One region of the Thioalkalivibrio sp. ALJ15 genome, then DNA from elsewhere that is predicted to be linked to it. Evidence: predicted binding sites of a transcription regulator. Region 1 holds the regulator's gene; each other region holds the start of a gene.
What was found. The regulator sigma-54, encoded in region 1, starts transcription at its own class of promoters, with help from an activator protein. The targets are predictions, from matches to a motif close to TGGCANGNTNCNTGCTT.
Positions count from the first base shown of each region.

Region 2: a site for sigma-54 is predicted at 1,601-1,617, ahead of G015_RS0105475 (nitrate regulatory protein). Genes of this name have one in related genera too.
Region 3: a site for sigma-54 is predicted at 1,874-1,890, ahead of G015_RS0110010 (DUF4168 domain-containing protein). Genes of this name have one in related genera too.
Region 4: a site for sigma-54 is predicted at 2,265-2,281, ahead of G015_RS0107635 (PEP-CTERM sorting domain-containing protein). Genes of this name have one in related genera too.

Region 1 is NZ_KB912056.1:49,312-53,572, forward strand. It holds gene hprK (HPr(Ser) kinase/phosphatase) at 1-432, opposite strand, end outside; gene G015_RS0100275 (PTS sugar transporter subunit IIA) at 500-970, opposite strand; gene hpf (ribosome hibernation-promoting factor, HPF/YfiA family) at 975-1,313, opposite strand; gene G015_RS0100285 (RNA polymerase factor sigma-54) at 1,316-2,809, opposite strand; gene lptB (LPS export ABC transporter ATP-binding protein) at 2,868-3,596, opposite strand; gene lptA (lipopolysaccharide transport periplasmic protein LptA) at 3,647-4,126, opposite strand; gene lptC (LPS export ABC transporter periplasmic protein LptC) at 4,164-4,261, opposite strand, start outside.
Region 2 is NZ_KB912057.1:394,109-398,369, reverse strand. It holds gene G015_RS0105495 (TIGR04283 family arsenosugar biosynthesis glycosyltransferase) at 1-144, shown strand, start outside; gene G015_RS0105490 (TIGR04282 family arsenosugar biosynthesis glycosyltransferase) at 137-823, shown strand; gene G015_RS0105485 (hypothetical protein) at 834-1,076, shown strand; gene G015_RS0105480 (DsrE family protein) at 1,168-1,524, shown strand; gene G015_RS0105475 (nitrate regulatory protein) at 1,651-2,976, shown strand; gene G015_RS0105470 (CmpA/NrtA family ABC transporter substrate-binding protein) at 3,445-4,261, shown strand, end outside.
Region 3 is NZ_KB912059.1:160,860-165,120, forward strand. It holds gene G015_RS0110000 (lecithin--cholesterol acyltransferase) at 1-501, opposite strand, end outside; gene G015_RS0110005 (DUF4197 domain-containing protein) at 930-1,634, shown strand; gene G015_RS0110010 (DUF4168 domain-containing protein) at 1,967-2,362, shown strand; gene G015_RS0110015 (bifunctional diguanylate cyclase/phosphodiesterase) at 2,428-3,666, opposite strand; gene G015_RS0110020 (hypothetical protein) at 3,925-4,261, opposite strand, start outside.
Region 4 is NZ_KB912058.1:183,884-188,144, forward strand. It holds gene G015_RS0107625 (TAXI family TRAP transporter solute-binding subunit) at 1-311, opposite strand, end outside; gene G015_RS0107630 (PEP-CTERM sorting domain-containing protein) at 547-1,179, opposite strand; gene G015_RS0107635 (PEP-CTERM sorting domain-containing protein) at 1,511-2,185, opposite strand; gene glyA (serine hydroxymethyltransferase) at 2,755-4,014, shown strand; gene nrdR (transcriptional regulator NrdR) at 4,037-4,261, shown strand, end outside.

The sequences.
Region 1 (4,261 bases):
CAGCCGCTGCTGCAGGAAATAGCGCAGCAGGGAGATAATCTCGTGGCTGCTGGTCGAGGAGCACAAGATCAGCGGCAGCTGCTCATCGGGGACGTCCGGCATCTCCGAGAACGGGCAGGTGTCCTCGGCGAAGATCACCGCGGTCGTCCCGGTGCGGGCCATCTCCAGGATCAGTTGCTCGCGCTGATCATCGCTCAGCCGCGCGATATAGCGCGCCTCGAAATCGCCGATCACCTGGATACGGTTAGGCCGGATCAGGTTGAGGTGCCCGGCGAGGGGCAGGTCGTCGCCGTCACCGCCGACCAGGTTGCGATCCGGTGCGACCTGCTCGCCGTGTACGTAGCGCAGATCCAGGCGATTGCCCATCGCCTGGATCAGGACCTCTACGGTGATGTCGCGCGCGATGCCGCCCTCTCCCAGTGCCTCGTTCATGCACGAATCTCCGGCAGTGCTGGCACGGGGCGTCGTAAGAGAGAAAGTACTGCCGGGAGAGCCATGTTCAGGCGTCGCCGAAGGCCCGGGTCAGTTCGCGTTCCAGGGCGTCCGCGTCGCCGGCACGGCGCAGCGAGGCGATATTGTCGGGCTGCGAGAGACCGCGAGCCAGCTGCGCCAGCAGGTCCAGGTGCGCGCTGGTCGCCGCCTCGGGCACCAGCAGTGCGATCAGGATGTCCACGGGTTCGTGGTCCATGGCGTCGAAGTCGACCCCCTGGTCCAGCCGCAGGACCGCGACCCGGGGGGCATCGAGCTCGGCCAGACGCCCATGCGGGATGGCCACGCCATGCCCCAGACCGGTGGAGCCAAGCTTCTCGCGGGCAGACAGGGCCTCGAAGATGGCCCCGCTGGCCGGGCCGGCGGACTCCTCGCCGCCGACGGCCAGCAACTCGGCCAGGGTCTCGAGCGCCCGTTTCTGGCTGGAACACTCGGGCTCCAGCCGGATACGGGCGCGGGTGATCAGCTCGGCAATGGTCATTGCGTTAAAGGGCCTGTTCGCGGTTGCGCTGGGCACCCTCGGCGCGGTGATGGTCCTTGACCTTTTCCTTGTGCTTGATCAGCTGACGATCCACCTTGTCGATCAGGCCATCAATCGCCGCATACATATCCTCGTGACTGGCTTCGGCGTGGATGTGATTGCCGCTGACCTGGAGATTGGCCTCCGCCTTGTTGTTCAGGTTCTGGTTTTTCTCGTGGGTCAGCACCACATGCACGTCGATCACTTTGTCGAAGTGGCGTTCCAGCTTCGCGAACTTTTCGTTCACGTAGTCGCGCAGGGCGTCGGTGATATCGACGTGATGGCCGGTCAGGTTGATCTGCATGGTCAGGCTCCTTTTTGCTTGGTTCCACTGGGCATACTCGCCATCTGCCGGCGTTCGCTGGAAGACGGTATGTGCATAGCCTCGCGGTACTTGGCCACGGTGCGTCGGGCCACATTAATGCCCCGATCCGACAGGATCTGGGCCAGTTTTGCATCACTCAGTGGCTTGTTCGGGGTCTCGCCACCAATCAATTCCCGAATCATGGCACGGATCGCGGTCGCCGAGCATTCGCCGCCATCGGCTGTGCCAACATGACTGGAAAAGAAGTACTTGAACTCGAATACCCCACGCGGGGTGTGCATGTATTTCTGTGTAGTCACCCTCGAGATGGTCGATTCGTGCATCTCCAGGGTCTCGGCGATATCGCGCAGGATCAGCGGTTGCATGGCAACCTCACCATGCTCGAGAAACCCCTGCTGGCGCACGACGATGGCCTGGGCGACCCGCAGCAGGGTGTCGTTCCGGCTGTGCAGGCTCTTCAGGAACCAGCGCGCCTCCTGCAACTGATCGCGCATAAACGCGCTATCACGCGCATCGGAGACCTGCCGCACCATGCCCGCATAGAGATCGTTGATGCGAATGCGCGGCGCAATCTCCGGGTTCAAGTCCACGCGCCAGCCATCGCGGTCATGGCGGACATAGACATCCGGCACCACATATTCCGAAGTGGACTCGCTGATCTGGGCACCGGGCCGCGGATTCAGGGTGCGGATCAGGTCCAGCGCCCGCGCCAGCTCGTCCGGGTCGCGCACGCCGGACTGGCGCTGCAGGGCTCGGTAGTCCCGCTTGGCCAGGCTCTCCATGCCGTTTTCCAGGATGGCTCGAGCCGCGTCACGCGCCGGGGCATCCGGCGCCAAATGGCGCAGCTGGATCTCCAGGCACTCGCGCAGGTCCCGCGCACCGACGCCCAGCGGGTCGCACTGCTGAATCCAGTGCAGCACCGCCTCGACCTCGTCGACCCCCACGGGCTCGTCTTCGCCCTGGCTGATCATCTCCGCCAGCGCCTCGAGTTCACTGTCCAGATAGCCGTCCGGGCTGATCGCGTCGATCAGCGCCGCCCCGATCCGTTGGTCTCGTGGGGTCAGGTGGCTCAGATGCAGCTGCCAGAGCAGGTGGTCCTGCAGGCCCTCGTCCTCGCCGTCGGAGGTATTCTCCAGCGGGTCGCGGTCGTCCAGGCCGCGTGGGCTCGGGGCGGGCTCGTAGATGTCGTCCCAGCGACTGTCGGTGCTCAACTCCTCGGGGATCACGTCATCGCCAGCCGTGTCGGCCTGCATGCGATCCCCGTCGACCCGTTCGCCCCCTTCCTCCGGGCGCTCGGGCGGGGCCTCCTCGCCCTCGTCCTCCACCTGCTCGAGCATGGGGTTGCTTTCCAGCGCCTGCTGGATCTCCGCCTGCAACTCCAGCGTGGAAAGCTGCAGCAGACGGATCGCCTGTTGCAGCTGCGGGGTCATCGTCAGCGTCTGCCCCAGCTGCAGATTAAGCCCGGGCTTCAGCATCGCGGTTTGAGGTCCATGGTGACCATCAAGATCATCTTAAGGAAACACTGATCAATGTTCACAGTCGAAAGTTTTCTCCGAGATACACGCGGCGCACCTGGGGGTCGTCCAGCAGCTCCTGCGGGGTCCCGGCGCTCAGGATGCGGCCCTCACTAAGAATATAGGCCCTGTCGCAGATTCCGAGGGTCTCGCGCACGTTGTGGTCGGAAATCAGCACACCGATCCCGCGCTGGGCCAGATGCCCAATCACGGCCTGGATATCACCCACGGAAATCGGATCCACGCCGGCAAACGGTTCGTCCAGGCAGATAAAGCGCGGGTCACCGGCCAGTGCCCGCGCGATCTCGGCGCGACGACGCTCGCCCCCGGACAGGGCAATCCCAGGGCTGTGGCGCACGGTCTCCAGCTGGAACTCCTCGATCAGGGCATCGCCGATGCGGCGTCGCTCGTGGCGGTCGAGCTCCGAGCGCAGCTCCAGCACCGCCTGCAGGTTGTCCCAAACACTCAGCCGACGGAAGATCGAGGCCTCCTGCGGCAGGTAGCCCAGCCCGGCTCGGGCCCGCGAATGAATCGGGGCCCGGGTGATGTCCCGGTCACCCAGCGTGATGCGGCCACGATTGGGCCGGATCAGGCCGACCAGGCTGTAGAAACAGGTGGTCTTGCCTGCGCCGTTCGGTCCCAGCAGGCCCACGACCTCCCCTGGTGCCAGATCGACGTCGACACGATCCAGCACCGTACGCTTGCCATAGCGCTTGGTCAGCTCGCGGCCGGTCAGATAGCCGGCCATCGGCGCAGATTCGCCACCGGCCGCGGCGGGCGCGCTGGTGTCGAGCTCGTTCATTCGTCGTCTTCGCGGGGCTGGATCCTGATACGTACACGCTCGTCATCGGCCTCGCCACGCTCGGCCTCGATCACATCCGTCTCCAGGTCGTAGACGATGCGCTTGCCGCGCGCTTCCTCGGCTGCCGTGATCACATGCGCCTGGTCGGTCAGGATCACCCGGTCCTCGTTCAGCAGGTAGTCGATGCGCAGCGCGGTGGCGATGCGCATCTCGCCCGTCTCCGGGTCCGGGGACTCCAGCCGCGCGGGCTCGCCGTGGGCCTCCATCTCGTAAGGGCGTCGATCGCGGCTGCGCACATAGACCTTGTCGGCCTCCAGTGTCATGTCCCCGCGAATCACCACCACATCACCGGTATAAGTGCTTACGCCCCGCCGGTCGTCCATCTCCGCACGATCGGCGGTAATCTCCACCGGCAGGGGCTGCTGCTGGGCAATGACCGGCGCGGCCAGCAGCAACAAGGCACTGCCCAGCAGCACGGACCATCCGGCCCGGGCGAGCGACGACCCACCACGTTCAGTCATTTGCGGCTTCCTCCTCGCCCGACTCGCTGTAGAGCGTGTACACGTCATGGAACAGCTCTATGGTATCCCCTCGCGAGTCGACGCGCAGAC
Region 2 (4,261 bases), on a different contig from region 1:
CGCACGTGGCTGGTCACGTCGTCCCGGCGCTGGGAGCGGCAGGGCGCTTGGCGCACGATCTGGCTGATGTGGCGGTTGCGCCTGGCCTACTGGCTGGGTGCAAACCCGGACGGGCTGGCGCGACTTTATCGTGGTGATGCCTGAACGTCGGCCGACGGATGCGCCGCGCGTGCTGGTCTTTGCCCGCGCGCCCGAGCCGGGCCGGACCAAGACGCGGCTGATTCCCGCGCTGGGTGCCAAGGGCGCCGCACGGCTGCACGAACGGCTGCTGGAGCACGCGCTGGACGTGGCCCGTCAGGTGGCACCGGACCATGTGGAGCTGTGGTGCACCCCGGATACCGATCATCCGTTCCTCGAGCGTTGTGCGGAACGCTTTGGCTGTTCCCTGCACAGCCAGGTGGGTGATGACCTCGGGGCCCGCATGCGCCATGCACTGGAGGTGGGGCCGTTTCCGGCACTGGTGATGGGGTCCGATGCCCCGACGCTGGGTGTCGGGGACCTGGTCGCTGCACGTAAGGCGCTGGCTGAAGGGGCGGATGTGGCACTGATCCCGGCGCTGGATGGTGGCTATGTGCTGCTGGCCGCCGCGCGGCCCGTCCCCGGGCTGTTCGAGGCCGTCGAGTGGGGCAGCGATCGGGTGCTGGAACAGACCCGTGAGCGGGCCCAGGCGCAGGGTCTTGTCTGGGCGGAGCTGGAAGCGCGGGCGGACATCGACCGACCGGAGGACCTGGTGCACTGTCCGCCGGTGCTCCTGCGTGGCATTGGGGCACCTCGAGAGTCCCCGATCCCAGAGCAGTCGCAAGTCGGCCCAGGCTTCGGGTAGGATGCGCGCCATGAAAGCCTTTGTTGCCTGGGTCGACCGTTCCCCACTGTGGTTGTTTGCACTGTTCGTGGCCACCCTGGGGCTGTCGCCCTATGTCCCCGAACCGCACATCGTCGAGAAGATCCGCTGGCTCTTCCAGGGCGAGCTGACCCGTCCGATCGATATCCTCGACCTGATCATGCACGCCATTCCCTGGCTGCTGATGGCCTTCAAGCTCTATCGCATGAGCATTACGTCGAAAGGCGCTTCCTGACTCGGCGTCTCCTTGAGGCTTGTGGGAACTCGACGGTCCCGACTTGGGTCGCTACGGTGCCTGCCACTTTGACGTGACCAAGGAGAGTCCCATGCGTTTTATTGTTGCTGTTACCGCCGGTACTGACGACCCGACCCGCGCCACTCTCGGCATGATTGCCGCGAACGTGGCCAAGCAGCAGGGCCATGACGTGACCGTCTGGCTGCAGGGCGAGGCCGTGAACATCGCCAACCGGAATGTCTACGACAAGATCGTCGGCCACAACATGCCGGCGATGAAGGACATCGTGGATTCGCTGGTCGAGGAAGGCGTCCCGTTCTGGGCCTGCGAGGCCTGCGCCAAGGGCCGCGACGTCGGCGAGCACAACTTCCTGCCGAACGCCGAGATGGCCGGCATGGGTCAGTACGTCCAGGCCGTTGCCGATTTCGACCGCTCCATGAGCTTCTGATCGAGCGGGCCGGTCCGCGGGTGGGGTGTGATCCCCCGCCCGTTTTGCCCGTGTCTCCTGTGTCAGCCCCTCGAACTGGCACATCGCATGCTTGTTTGTTCCGGGAGTGATCCACGGACGACGAGCATGACCCAGACCCCATCCCCGAGTTTTTCCTTCGAAGAGGCCATTGGCGACTTCCTGGTCGCCTCGCGCAAGTGCGAGGTGGTGAGCCTGGAGCGCCTGCTGGAGGCGGTACAGCTGGTCGGGCGCATCCGCGCGCTGGTGCATCAGCTCCAGCGCGAACGCGGTGCCTCCAGCCTCTGGATCGGCTCCGGTGGCCAGCGCTATGCGGACGAACTAGCGCAGTACCGAGCTGAATCCGACACCACCGCACAGGCGTTTCGTGAACACCTTGATGGCTGGCTGGAGCCCGGGGCCTGTGCCCACGCGCGCAGCCGTCTGCTGGGGCGCATGGCGCTGGCGCTGCATGGCCTGTCGGGTCTGCCCAGCCTGCGGGCGGAGGTCAGCGAACGCACGCTCTCGCCGATGGAGGCGATGCGCGGCTTCAGCGAGCTGATCCGGTCGCTGCTGGCAGTGGTGTTCGAGGCCGCTGACTCCGCCACGGACCCGGAGGTCTCGCGGGCCCTGGTGGCCCTGCTGAACTTCATGCAGGGCAAGGAGCTGGCGGGCCAGGAACGCGCGATCGGGGCCGCCGGCTTTGGTCAGGGCGTGTTCGATGGCGAACTGCGCCAGTCCCTGTTGCACCGGATCGATGCCCAGGAACGCTCGTTTCGGATCTTCTCCGAGTTTGCCCCGAAGCCCGCCTGCGCGGCCTGGCAGGAACTGCAGGGCGCGGGCTTCGCGGCGGAGGTCGAGCGGCTGCGCCGTCAGGCCTGTACCCACGGCGATCTCCGGGGCGATCCCCTGCCGGACCCGGCCCGCGCCGAGACCTGGTTTGCCTGCACCACCGCGCGCATCGACGCGATGAAGGAGATCGAGGACCTGCTGGAGATGCACCTGAACGAGTGCTGTTCGGCACGCATCACGGCGGATCGCGCGGACCTGGGCGCTGTGCGTGATCGGGTGGAGCAACTCGCCGAGTCGGAGCTGCGCGACAGCGTGCCGTATGCGGTGTTTTTCGGCGCGCCGGAGGGCCTGGAGAGCACGCAGGAGGAGGGCGAGACCGTACTCAACGTCCCGATCGTCGGGCACTCGGTGATGGACCTGGTGCAGCGCCAGGCGACCCGGCTGCAGTCGGTGGAGGACGAACTGCATGCGGCACGCCAGGCCCTGGCCGAACGCAAGACCATCGAGCGCGCCAAGGTGCTGCTGATCCAGCACCGCGGCCTCAGCGAGGATCAGGCCTACAAGCTCCTGCGCCAGACGGCGATGAACCAGAACCGGCGCCTGGCCGAGGTCGCCGAGGCGACCGTCGCGATGTCCGACCTCCTGGGCAAGGGCGACCTGTAGCTAATACGCGGGGAAAGGGATTCCGCCCCTGTGGGAGCGGGCCTGCCCGCGAAGCCCCTGCTAGTGTCCGACAATGGCAGGGGCTTCGCCGCCAAGGCGGCTCCTACGGGGTGTGCACCAGAGCGGTTCATCTGCACCGCCGGCGTGCCCCAGGGTGGTGCCGCTTGTGATCGTCATTCCCCTGCCAGGATTCGATTGTTTACCGGGAACCGTCCGATTTTTCCGCGTCAGGGTGGGCTTTGGTCCACGAGAGTCGATTAGCAACAGCTAATTGGCACACCTCCTGCAGGAGACTGAGCAAGACGAGCCAACGGCGGTTCGTCGCCTGACAACAGGGAGACCCGATGACCGGGCCTCCCGTGGGACTGGACAAAGGCGTCCATCACCCGGCTGCAAACGCGGCCGGGCTGATGCGACGCCTTTTTTCGTTTTTGGGACGTGTTTGCTGACAAGGGGAGTGAACCCGCAATGACCGATCACACGAAAAAGGCCTCCGGCCTGTCGCGCCGGCGTTTCCTGGGCGGCATGGCCGCCGGGATCGGCGCGACCGCGCTGGGCGTTTCCGGGGCCGCGCCCTGGGGGTATGCGAAGGCCGGCAACGGCAAGCCGGAGACCACCGAGGCGAAGCTGGGCTTTATCGCCCTGACCGACGCCGCTCCGCTGTTCATCGCGCTGGAGAAGGGGTTCTTCGCCGCCCACGGCATGCCGGACGTACAGGTGCTGAAGCAGTCCTCCTGGGGCACGGTGCGCGACAACCTGGAACTGGGCTCGCGCCGCGGCGGCATCGACGGCTCGCACATTCTGACGCCGATGCCCTACCTGATCCATCGTCGCGGTACGCCGATGAGCATCCTCGCGCGGCTGAACCTGGCCGGACAGTGTATCTCGGTGGGCGATGAATACGCCGATCTGAAGGTCGGCCTGGAGACCGGGGAGTTCAAGGAGGCGCTGGCGGAGAAGCGCGCCGGCGGCGACGAGGTACGCGCGGCGATGACCTTCCCCGGCGGCACCCATGACCTGTGGATTCGCTACTGGATGGCGGCCGGCGGGATCGACCCGAACCGCGACATCTCCACCATCGTCGTGCCGCCGGCGCAGATGGTCGCCAACATGCGCGTCGGGTCCATGGACACCTTCTGTGTCTGCGAGCCCTGGAACATGCAGCTGATCAACCAGGGCATCGGCTATACCGCGAACACCACCGGCGAGCTCTGGCACAACCATCCCGAGAAGGCGCTGGGCATGCGCGCGGACTGGGTGGAGGCGAACCCGAACGCGGCCCGCG
Region 3 (4,261 bases), on a different contig from region 1:
GATGGGGTGTCGCCAGCGGGTGACAAAGTCGCGGATCACCAGGCCGCCCATGCTGTGGCCCACCAGGATCACGGGCTGTTCGGCCTCCAGCGTCTCCCAGTACTCGGCCAGGAGGTCGGCGCTGTGATCAATCGCCTGATCGTTCGGGTAGCGAAACTCCCAGCCATTGATGCCGGCCGTGTCGAGGGCGGACGCCAGCGTGTCCCAGATATCGCCGGGCTCGTCGAGCCCGTGCAGCATCACGACTTCAGGGCGGGTGCTGTCGTCGAATACCGTGGATCGCGGGACAAAGCCGCGAAGCTCGTCGGGTAGCTCCATGACCTCCGGAAACCACTCGTGCAGGCGGTCCTGGACCTCCACACGCAACTCGCGCTCCTGCTCCGGGTGCTGCTCCGTCCATGTGACCCAGGCGATGAACGCGAGTAGCGGCAAGCCGAACAGGACGGCGGCAGCGTACAGGCGCTTGCGGGCGGGTCTTTGGCGGCGCGGTCTGTGGGTCATATCACTCAAGGAAACACTGATTAATGTACACGCTCGCGCTCGAGTCGCTTTTGCGTGCGAACAAGGCGCGGTGACCGCCGTGCAGTCATTCTGCACAAGGGAGCCGCAACGCCGTGCGCGCGCCCGTTTTTGATAACAACGAGCGGCCGAGCCCCTTCGTTTATTGAGTTGTGGGGTTGGTACCCCAGGTTCCCCGATCCTGCGTTGCGCCGCTTGCGGGTAGTACCTCTACCCGCTGCACGATGCGCCTTGCCTCGGCAAACCTGGGGTACCAACGCGAGTGTGTCCATTAGTCAGTGTTTCCTTAACAATTGAGCATGCGCGGGTGGATCGCAAGCCTGGCGCGGTGCTGGATGTGACAAGCGGGGCACGGGGTATGCGAGGCGTGATGTGTATCATGCCCCGTATGATTCTGTCGGAGTGTCCGCATGCGTAATTCGCCGCTCTTGTTGTTGCTGTTTCTGCCGTTCTTTCTCTCGGCCTGTGCCGGACTGGATGTCCGCGACTTCGGTTTGAACGGCGAGGGGAGTGGTGGTGACCGGGCGGAAGAGGCGGTCCGCGAGGCCCTTCGAGTCGGCACCGAACGAACCGTGGAACGGACGGGGCAGGAAGACGGCTACTGGGGCAACCAGGCCATACGGATCGGTCTGCCGCAGGAGTTGCGGCAGGCCGGGGATGTGCTGCGCAGCGCTGGCATGGGCAGCCAGGTGGATGATCTCGAGCGGCGCATGAACCGGGCCGCCGAGGCGGCCGCACGGGAGGCGGCCCCGGTGTTTGTGAGTGCGATTCGGGGCATGCAGCCGTCCGACGTGCACGCGGTACTGCGCGGTGATGACGATGCCGCGACCCAGTACCTGCGCGGTGCGTCCGAGTCGGATCTGCGCGAGCGCTATGCGCCCGTGGTGCGCGAGCATATGGAGGGTGCCGGGGTGTACCGGGTGTACCAGCCGCTGCGCGATGCAGCCAGCCGTATCCCCGGCCTGGCCGATCTGGATGTGGACCTGGATCGCTATGTGACCGACCACGCACTGGATGGTCTGTTTACCATTCTGGCGGACGAGGAACGTCGCATTCGCGAGGATCCGGCCGCGCGCACGACGCAGCTCCTGCGGGAGTACTTCGGGTCAAGCTAACCCAGGCGCCGAGCACAAACGGCCGGGCCCCGTGGCATTGCGCCTCGGGGCTTTTTTGTGGGTGAAGGGCCTTGCCGGCGTTGAACGAGGCGGCCCCAGGGAGTGAGTCGAAGCGACACGGGTCGGGGCGATGCATGTGTCTGAATGACCCACCTCTGGATGTGATTGGGACCCGTCCGATCACTGCATTCAGGTGCGGAAACCGCCTGGCGGCGCGGCATGCGGCATTCAGGCCATGTTGGCACGGAGGCTGCATCGCTACGGGTCAGACCGCGCGTTCATTGCGACGGGCTAACGCAATCCAACCAATCTGAAGAAGCAGGAGGCGCAGAATGGGACACAAGACCGGTACAACTTATTCGATCGCCCTGGCTCTCGGGCTCGCATTGGGTGGTGCGGGCACGGTGGCAGCGGATGATCCGCATGTGTTCGAGCAGGAATGGACCGATGATCCCGAAATGTCCGCCGAGGACGTCAGTGAAAGCGATCTGGAAAGCTTTCTGGCGGCCGCGGATGCGGCCCAGGACATCCGCGCGGAATACGCAGATGACATCGCGGAAGCAGAAGGCGAGGGGGCCCAGGAGCTGCGCGACGAGGCCAACGACGAGATGGTCGCCGCAATCGAGGATGAAGGGCTGACCGTCAAGGAATACCAGGAGATTGCTTACCTGATCGACAACGACAGCGATCTTGGTGAGCAATTCGCCGAGGTGGCGGGGGACTCGTAGCCTCCACAAGCACTACGCCTGCTATCTCCCAGGACCCCGGTGGGCGAACCGCCCACCGGGGTTTTCTACGCCCGGGCGCCGCTCGGCGTCGGCGGGTGGTCCGGGTCAACCTCCTCGATCAGCAGAAGGGACGGGATTTCGTCCGCGGTCAGGGGCCGGGCGAAGTAAAACCCCTGGATGCGGTCGAACCCGAGTTCCTCGCTCAGGCCGATCTGGTCCCGGGTCTCGATGCCCTCGGCAACGGTCTTCAGCCCGAGCGATCCGGCCAGCAGTGCGATGCCTCGTGCGAGGTCTTCGGCCGAGGGGTCGTGGCCGAGGCTGGATACAAGCTGGCGGTCGAGCTTCAGCGTATCGATCGGAAACCGATTGAGATAGGCGAGGGACGAATACCCGGTGCCGAAGTCGTCGATGGCGAGCTGTACCCCCAGGTGCTTCAGCGCCTCGAGGGCGGGTTCGGCGTCCTCGAGCGCGAGCACGGTCTCGGTGAGTTCGATGGTCAGGAGTTCGGGTGGCAGGTGGTGGCGCTTGAGCGCGGATGCGACGTCGTACGCGAGTTCGGGGCGAATGAAGTCGCGGGCGGAGAGATTGATCGCGGTGTACCAGGGTTCGCGGCCATGGACCTGCGCAAGGGTCTTCCACTCCTCGGTCTGTCGGCAGGCCTCGGCGATCACCTGCGCGCCGATGTCGTGTATCAGCGAGGAGTCCTCCGCCACGTCGAGAAAGTCCGCCGGCGTCAGCTCGCCGTGCGCCGGGTGCTGCCAGCGGATCAGCGCCTCGACCCCGACGAATCGATGCTGGCGGATCGAGTAGATCGGCTGGTAGCGCAGAAAGAACTCGTTGTGTTTCAGGCCCCGGCGGATATCGAATTCCTGACGCATGCGCCGCAGTTCCTCGGTGACCGGATGCAGCGCGGGAATGACCAGCCAGGCCATCAATTGCCCGATCCCGACGAAGAAGGCGGTGCGCGTCAGCCAGCGTTCGGTCTCCTGTGCGGTGGCGGCGGCGACGTCCACATAGGTCAGGGGCCCGGCCAGTACGCCGGCCACCAGTGCCACGACGAGGGCGGCGCCGGGCCCAAAGCGCGCGGCGGCAAACAGGATGGGCACGTAGTAGAAGTGCGGCACGATGCTGTCGGCGCCACCCGCCAGGTACGGGATCAACCAGGAGAGCAGCAGGCCTGCGAGGATGATCAGTGTCGCGGAGACAAAGGACATCCCGACCCAGGCGCGGAGCGTCGTTCGAGCCAGGTAGTCGGAATACCGGGTATTGCCTGCCAGGGGTTGAGCCGACTCGAACCTGGACATTGCGTGGCATCCTTTGGCCTTCCTGGCCGGCTTTGCACCCTGTTGCGGCAGGGCGGGTATGGCGGCGCGGTCACGGTCCTTTACCGGTTCGCGCCCGGGCCTTTACACGCAGCTATAAGTGGTTGTTCCGGGAGTGTAGTTCATATGCGCCGGAACGAGACGTCCGGGCCCATCAGTGATTGAGCCGGGTGCTTTTTTTCGGGGCTTGAGGGAAACGGCGCAGGGCGGGAGGTCCTGCCCCGCGGCCGTCAGCGTGGCCTAGTCGCAGGCGGAACGCTCGGCGGGCAGGTTGCCGCGCACGCAGGCGCTGATCTCGGGTGGGCTCTCGTTGCTGCGCATACGTACGAAGAGGCCATCGATTTCTCCAGCGGCGTTGGTCGGGTAATGGTCGCCCATGTGCATGCCGGCCCCGTGCAGGACCCAGTAGTTGAGCATGTTCGCCTCGCCATGGGGCTGTTCCAGGTAGACCAGGGTGGCGCCGTGGGCCATCTCGGTCACGATCAGCCGCCGGATCCGCTCGCCGGCCTCGAATTCGACATAACCCAGCGCATGGCTGCTGACACTGCCGCCGCGCATGCCCTGCATCTCGGGTGCG
Region 4 (4,261 bases), on a different contig from region 1:
TGGTACTGCAGGTCCGACTGCGCGACGCCGAAGTCCATGTCGCCCGAGCGGATCATGTTGAGATTGAAGACCGAGCCGCCGGTGCTCTCCGCTGTGCAGCGCATCCCGTGCTCGTCGCGACGGGTGTTGAACAGGCGGCACAGGTGCTGGCCCGCCGGGTAATACACGCCGGTGACCCCGCCTGTGCCGATATTGATGAAGCGCGATTCGGCCTGCGCGGTGGTGGCCAGTAGCAGGCTGACCAGGGTGAGCACTGGCAGCAGGCGTTGCAGCCATCGCCGGTCGGCCCTCGGCACACTGGATCGATTCATACGCCCTCCGGGGTCATGCCGGGAACGAATCGCGGCAGTGCCGAGGATTCTAGGGAGACGCCGATCAAATAGCACGTTCGCGTTCAGGTCGACTGTGCCTGCGGGCCGGGGGCGATGGGGATCGCCTCGCCTTCGGTCATCCGCGGTCCTGTGCAGGCCCCTCTTCAATCAGGGTAAAGGACACGCCCGACAGGCGTGCCCTTGATGGCGCGGCGACGGGCCGTTGGGCGTTCGCCTAGGCCGGAAAACGGGGCCCCTGGCGTCGGTTCCGGCGAAGCATCAGCCCGAGCAGGCCGAGCCCCAGTCCCATCAGCAGCATCGTCTTCGGTTCGGGGACGGTGCCGACCTCGCCCGAACGGTAATAGACGCTGATATGCGAGATGTTGCGTGTGGCCACACCCGGATAGCTGAAGGGCGGTTGGGTGAAGGGTGAGCTGTAATTGCCATTGATCCCGGTCATCAGGAAGCCGACCAGGTTGGTGCCACTGCCATGACTGAACACGAACAGCAGGTCTCCATAGTCCCATTCGGAATCGAGGTTCCATTGCCCGCTGTGGCGATTGCCATCAAAGCTGGCGAGGGTCGAGCTGTTCGACCCGGGGGAGGTCCAGCGGCCGTCGAATAGCCAGTCGCTGATTCCGAAGAATCCGGTGTCGCCCGCGGTATTCACAAGCCAGCTGGAGGGATCGCCGGTGGTGGAGTCGGTGGCTGCGCCATCCAGTGGCGACAAAATCTGACAGCCGAGATTGTTGGTGACCTTGTCACCGACGTTGCCGGACAGGGCAGTGCAATCGAGCAGTGCGGCCTGGGTGGCCCCGGAGAGCGACAGGGTCAACAGGAACACCGTTCCGGCCAGGAACGAGAGCAATGGCTTGCATGACATCGAGCTTACCTCCATGGGACGAAAGTCCCTCCATGGTTTCTCATGAATGCGGCTGGGGCGCGGATCGCCTGAAAGTGCCATCACTCACAAGGCGGGAATGCAGCACGCTTCGTGCCATGTTCGACGAGATGGGGGATTCGGGCGATGAAACAATCGCTTGTGAGATTTGATGTGGAGAGGCGGTCGTGGGTTACGGCCGAGATGTAAAAGAACCGGACATGTTCGGTCGAGGCGAGCGAATCACTGTGGATCAGGAGGCATGAACGAAATGATGGCGCCACATGGGCGCCATCATGCCAAGTCGAGCAGGACGTGATCAGGCCGCCATCGTGTCCCTGCGTGCTTTGCGGCGGACGGCGATACCCAGCAAGCCCAGACCCAGACCCAGTAGCAACAGTGTGTGGGGCTCCGGTACCTGCCCGTTCGGACGGTAGTAGATGCTCACGTGGGAGATGTCTTTGGGGCTTGCACCCGGGAAGTCAAACGGCGGGTCAATGAATGGCGAGAGGTAGCTGCCGTTATAGCCAGTCATCAGGAACCCGGTCAGATTGGTGCCGCGGCCATCCTTGAACAGGAACAGCAGGTCGCCGTAGACAAAGCTCGGATCCAGTGTCCAGGTCCCGCCCTGGGAGGTTCCGTCCAGCGTGACCAGGTTGAGGGTCGGATCGGCCGGATCAAACTCCAGCGGATCGCCGTTGCTGTTCGGCGGATCTTCCCAGCGGCCATCGAACTGCCAGTCACTGATGCCGAAAAAGCCCGTGCCACCGGCCGTGTTGACGATCCAGTTGGAGGGGTCGCCTCCCACAGGGTCGTTTGCATGCCCATCCAGGGGTTCGAGGATCTGGCAGCCGATGTTGGCGGTGACGCGGTTTTCAACGCCGCCATCCAGGCTGGCGCAGCTGATCAACGAAGCCTGTGCGGCGCCGGAAAGGCCCAGGCCCAGCAACAGGGCGGCACTCGCGAAATAGGGTGTAGTACGTTTGGGGTTCATTCGATGCACCTTCCCTGGGAATAGCCCCCTGGGTGGCTTGCGCGGATCCGGCCCATCCGGTCCTTGTGCACTCAGGGCTATGCAGAAACGGTGCCATTCCCATATGCGCGCTAATTCATTCGAAAAAACAGACCGATAGGAGGATGCGCCTTTTGCCGGATGGCAGCGGGACTGGATGGGCGTAAAAAAGTGTGACACCGACGACTACGCCGTTCGGGTGAGTGGCGCCCGGCGGGTACATTCTCAGTGCCGCGAGAGGGGTTTACCCGGCCAGGATTGGGTGTAAAGAAACGGGACACCAGGCCGTGCGCGCCGGAGGCCATGGCTACCCTGTCGAGCTTGCCCGGCAGCGCGCAATAGGCCGTATGTAGCTGAAAATACGGAAGGCTTTGGATTCTTGCGTTGTGCGCTACCTGGACGGTGGTCTGGCCATGGCGTGGCGGCCACCTGAAAAAAAGCCCCGCATCCCCTATCATTACGCGTCTTTGTTTCCCCCTTCCCAGGCCTGCGCCGGTGAGTCGGCGCGCCGGGAAACCGAATCCACGAAAGTAATGAAACGGGAGATCCGAATGTTTTCGATCGACATGAGTATCCACGGCTACGACGACGAACTCTGGGGCGCCATCAGCAAGGAGGCGCAGCGCCAGGAAGAGCATATCGAGCTGATCGCCTCCGAGAACTACACCAGCCCGCGCGTGATGGAGGCCCAGGGCTCCGTGCTGACCAACAAGTACGCCGAGGGCTATCCGGGCAAGCGCTACTACGGTGGCTGCGAGTATGTGGATATCGTCGAGCAGCTCGCGATCGATCGCCTCAAGCAGCTCTACGGCGCCGACTACGCGAACGTGCAGCCGCATTCCGGCTCGCAGGCCAACGCGGCCGTGTACATGGCCCTGCTGCAGCCGCATGACACCGTGCTGGGCATGAGCCTGGACGCCGGCGGTCACCTGACCCACGGCGCCAAGCCGAACTTCTCCGGCAAGATCTACAACGCGGTGCAGTACGGCATCACCGACGAGGGTCTGATCGACTACGACGAGGTCCAGCGCCTGGCCACCGAGCACCAGCCGAAGATGATCGTCGCCGGCTTCTCCGCCTACTCGCGCGTGGTCGACTGGAAGCGCTTCCGCGAGATCGCCGATTCCGTGGGCGCCTACCTGATGGTGGACATGGCCCACGTCTCCGGCCTGATCGCCGCCGGCGAATACCCGAACCCGATCGACCACGCCCACGTGGTCACTTCCACCACGCACAAGTCCCTGCGCGGGCCGCGTGGCGGCTTCATCATCACCAAGGGCCAGCCGGAGCTGAACAAGAAGTTCCAGTCGCTGATCTTCCCGGGTACCCAGGGCGGCCCGCTGATGCACGTGATCGCCGGCAAGGCGGTGGCCTTCAAGGAGGCCCTGGAGCCGGAATTCAAGACCTATCAGAAGCAGGTGATCGCCAACGCCCGCGCGATGGCCGAGGTCCTGGTCGAGCGTGGCTACGACATCGTCTCCGGCGGGACCGACAATCACCTGTTCCTGCTGAGCCTGGTGTCCAAGGGCATGACCGGCAAGGCCGCGGACGCCGCGCTGGGTCGCGCCAACATCACGGTCAACAAGAACGCCGTGCCCAACGATCCGGAATCCCCATTCGTGACCTCCGGCATCCGCATCGGCACCGCCGCTCTGACCACGCGTGGCTTCACCGAAGCGGAGTCGCGCGAGCTGGCCGGCTGGATCGCCGACGTGCTGGACGACCACGAGAACGAGCAGGTGATCGACGCGACCCGCGACAAGGTCGTCGAGATCTGCCGCCGCTTCCCGGTCTACGGCGCCCCCGAATAACGCGGCGTAGCGGTGGCCCGCCATGCGCTGCCCGGCCTGTGGCGCTCAGGACACCCGCGTGGTCGACTCGCGGGTGGCCGGTCCGGAGCAGGAGCAGATCCGGCGTCGGCGCGAGTGCCGCGAGTGCCGGGCGCGCTTCACCACCTTCGAGCGGGCGGAGTTCAGCCTGCCGCGGGTGGTCAAGCGCTCCGGCGAGCGCGTTGCCTTCGACGAAGACAAGTTGCGCAGTGGTCTGCGTCGGGCGTTG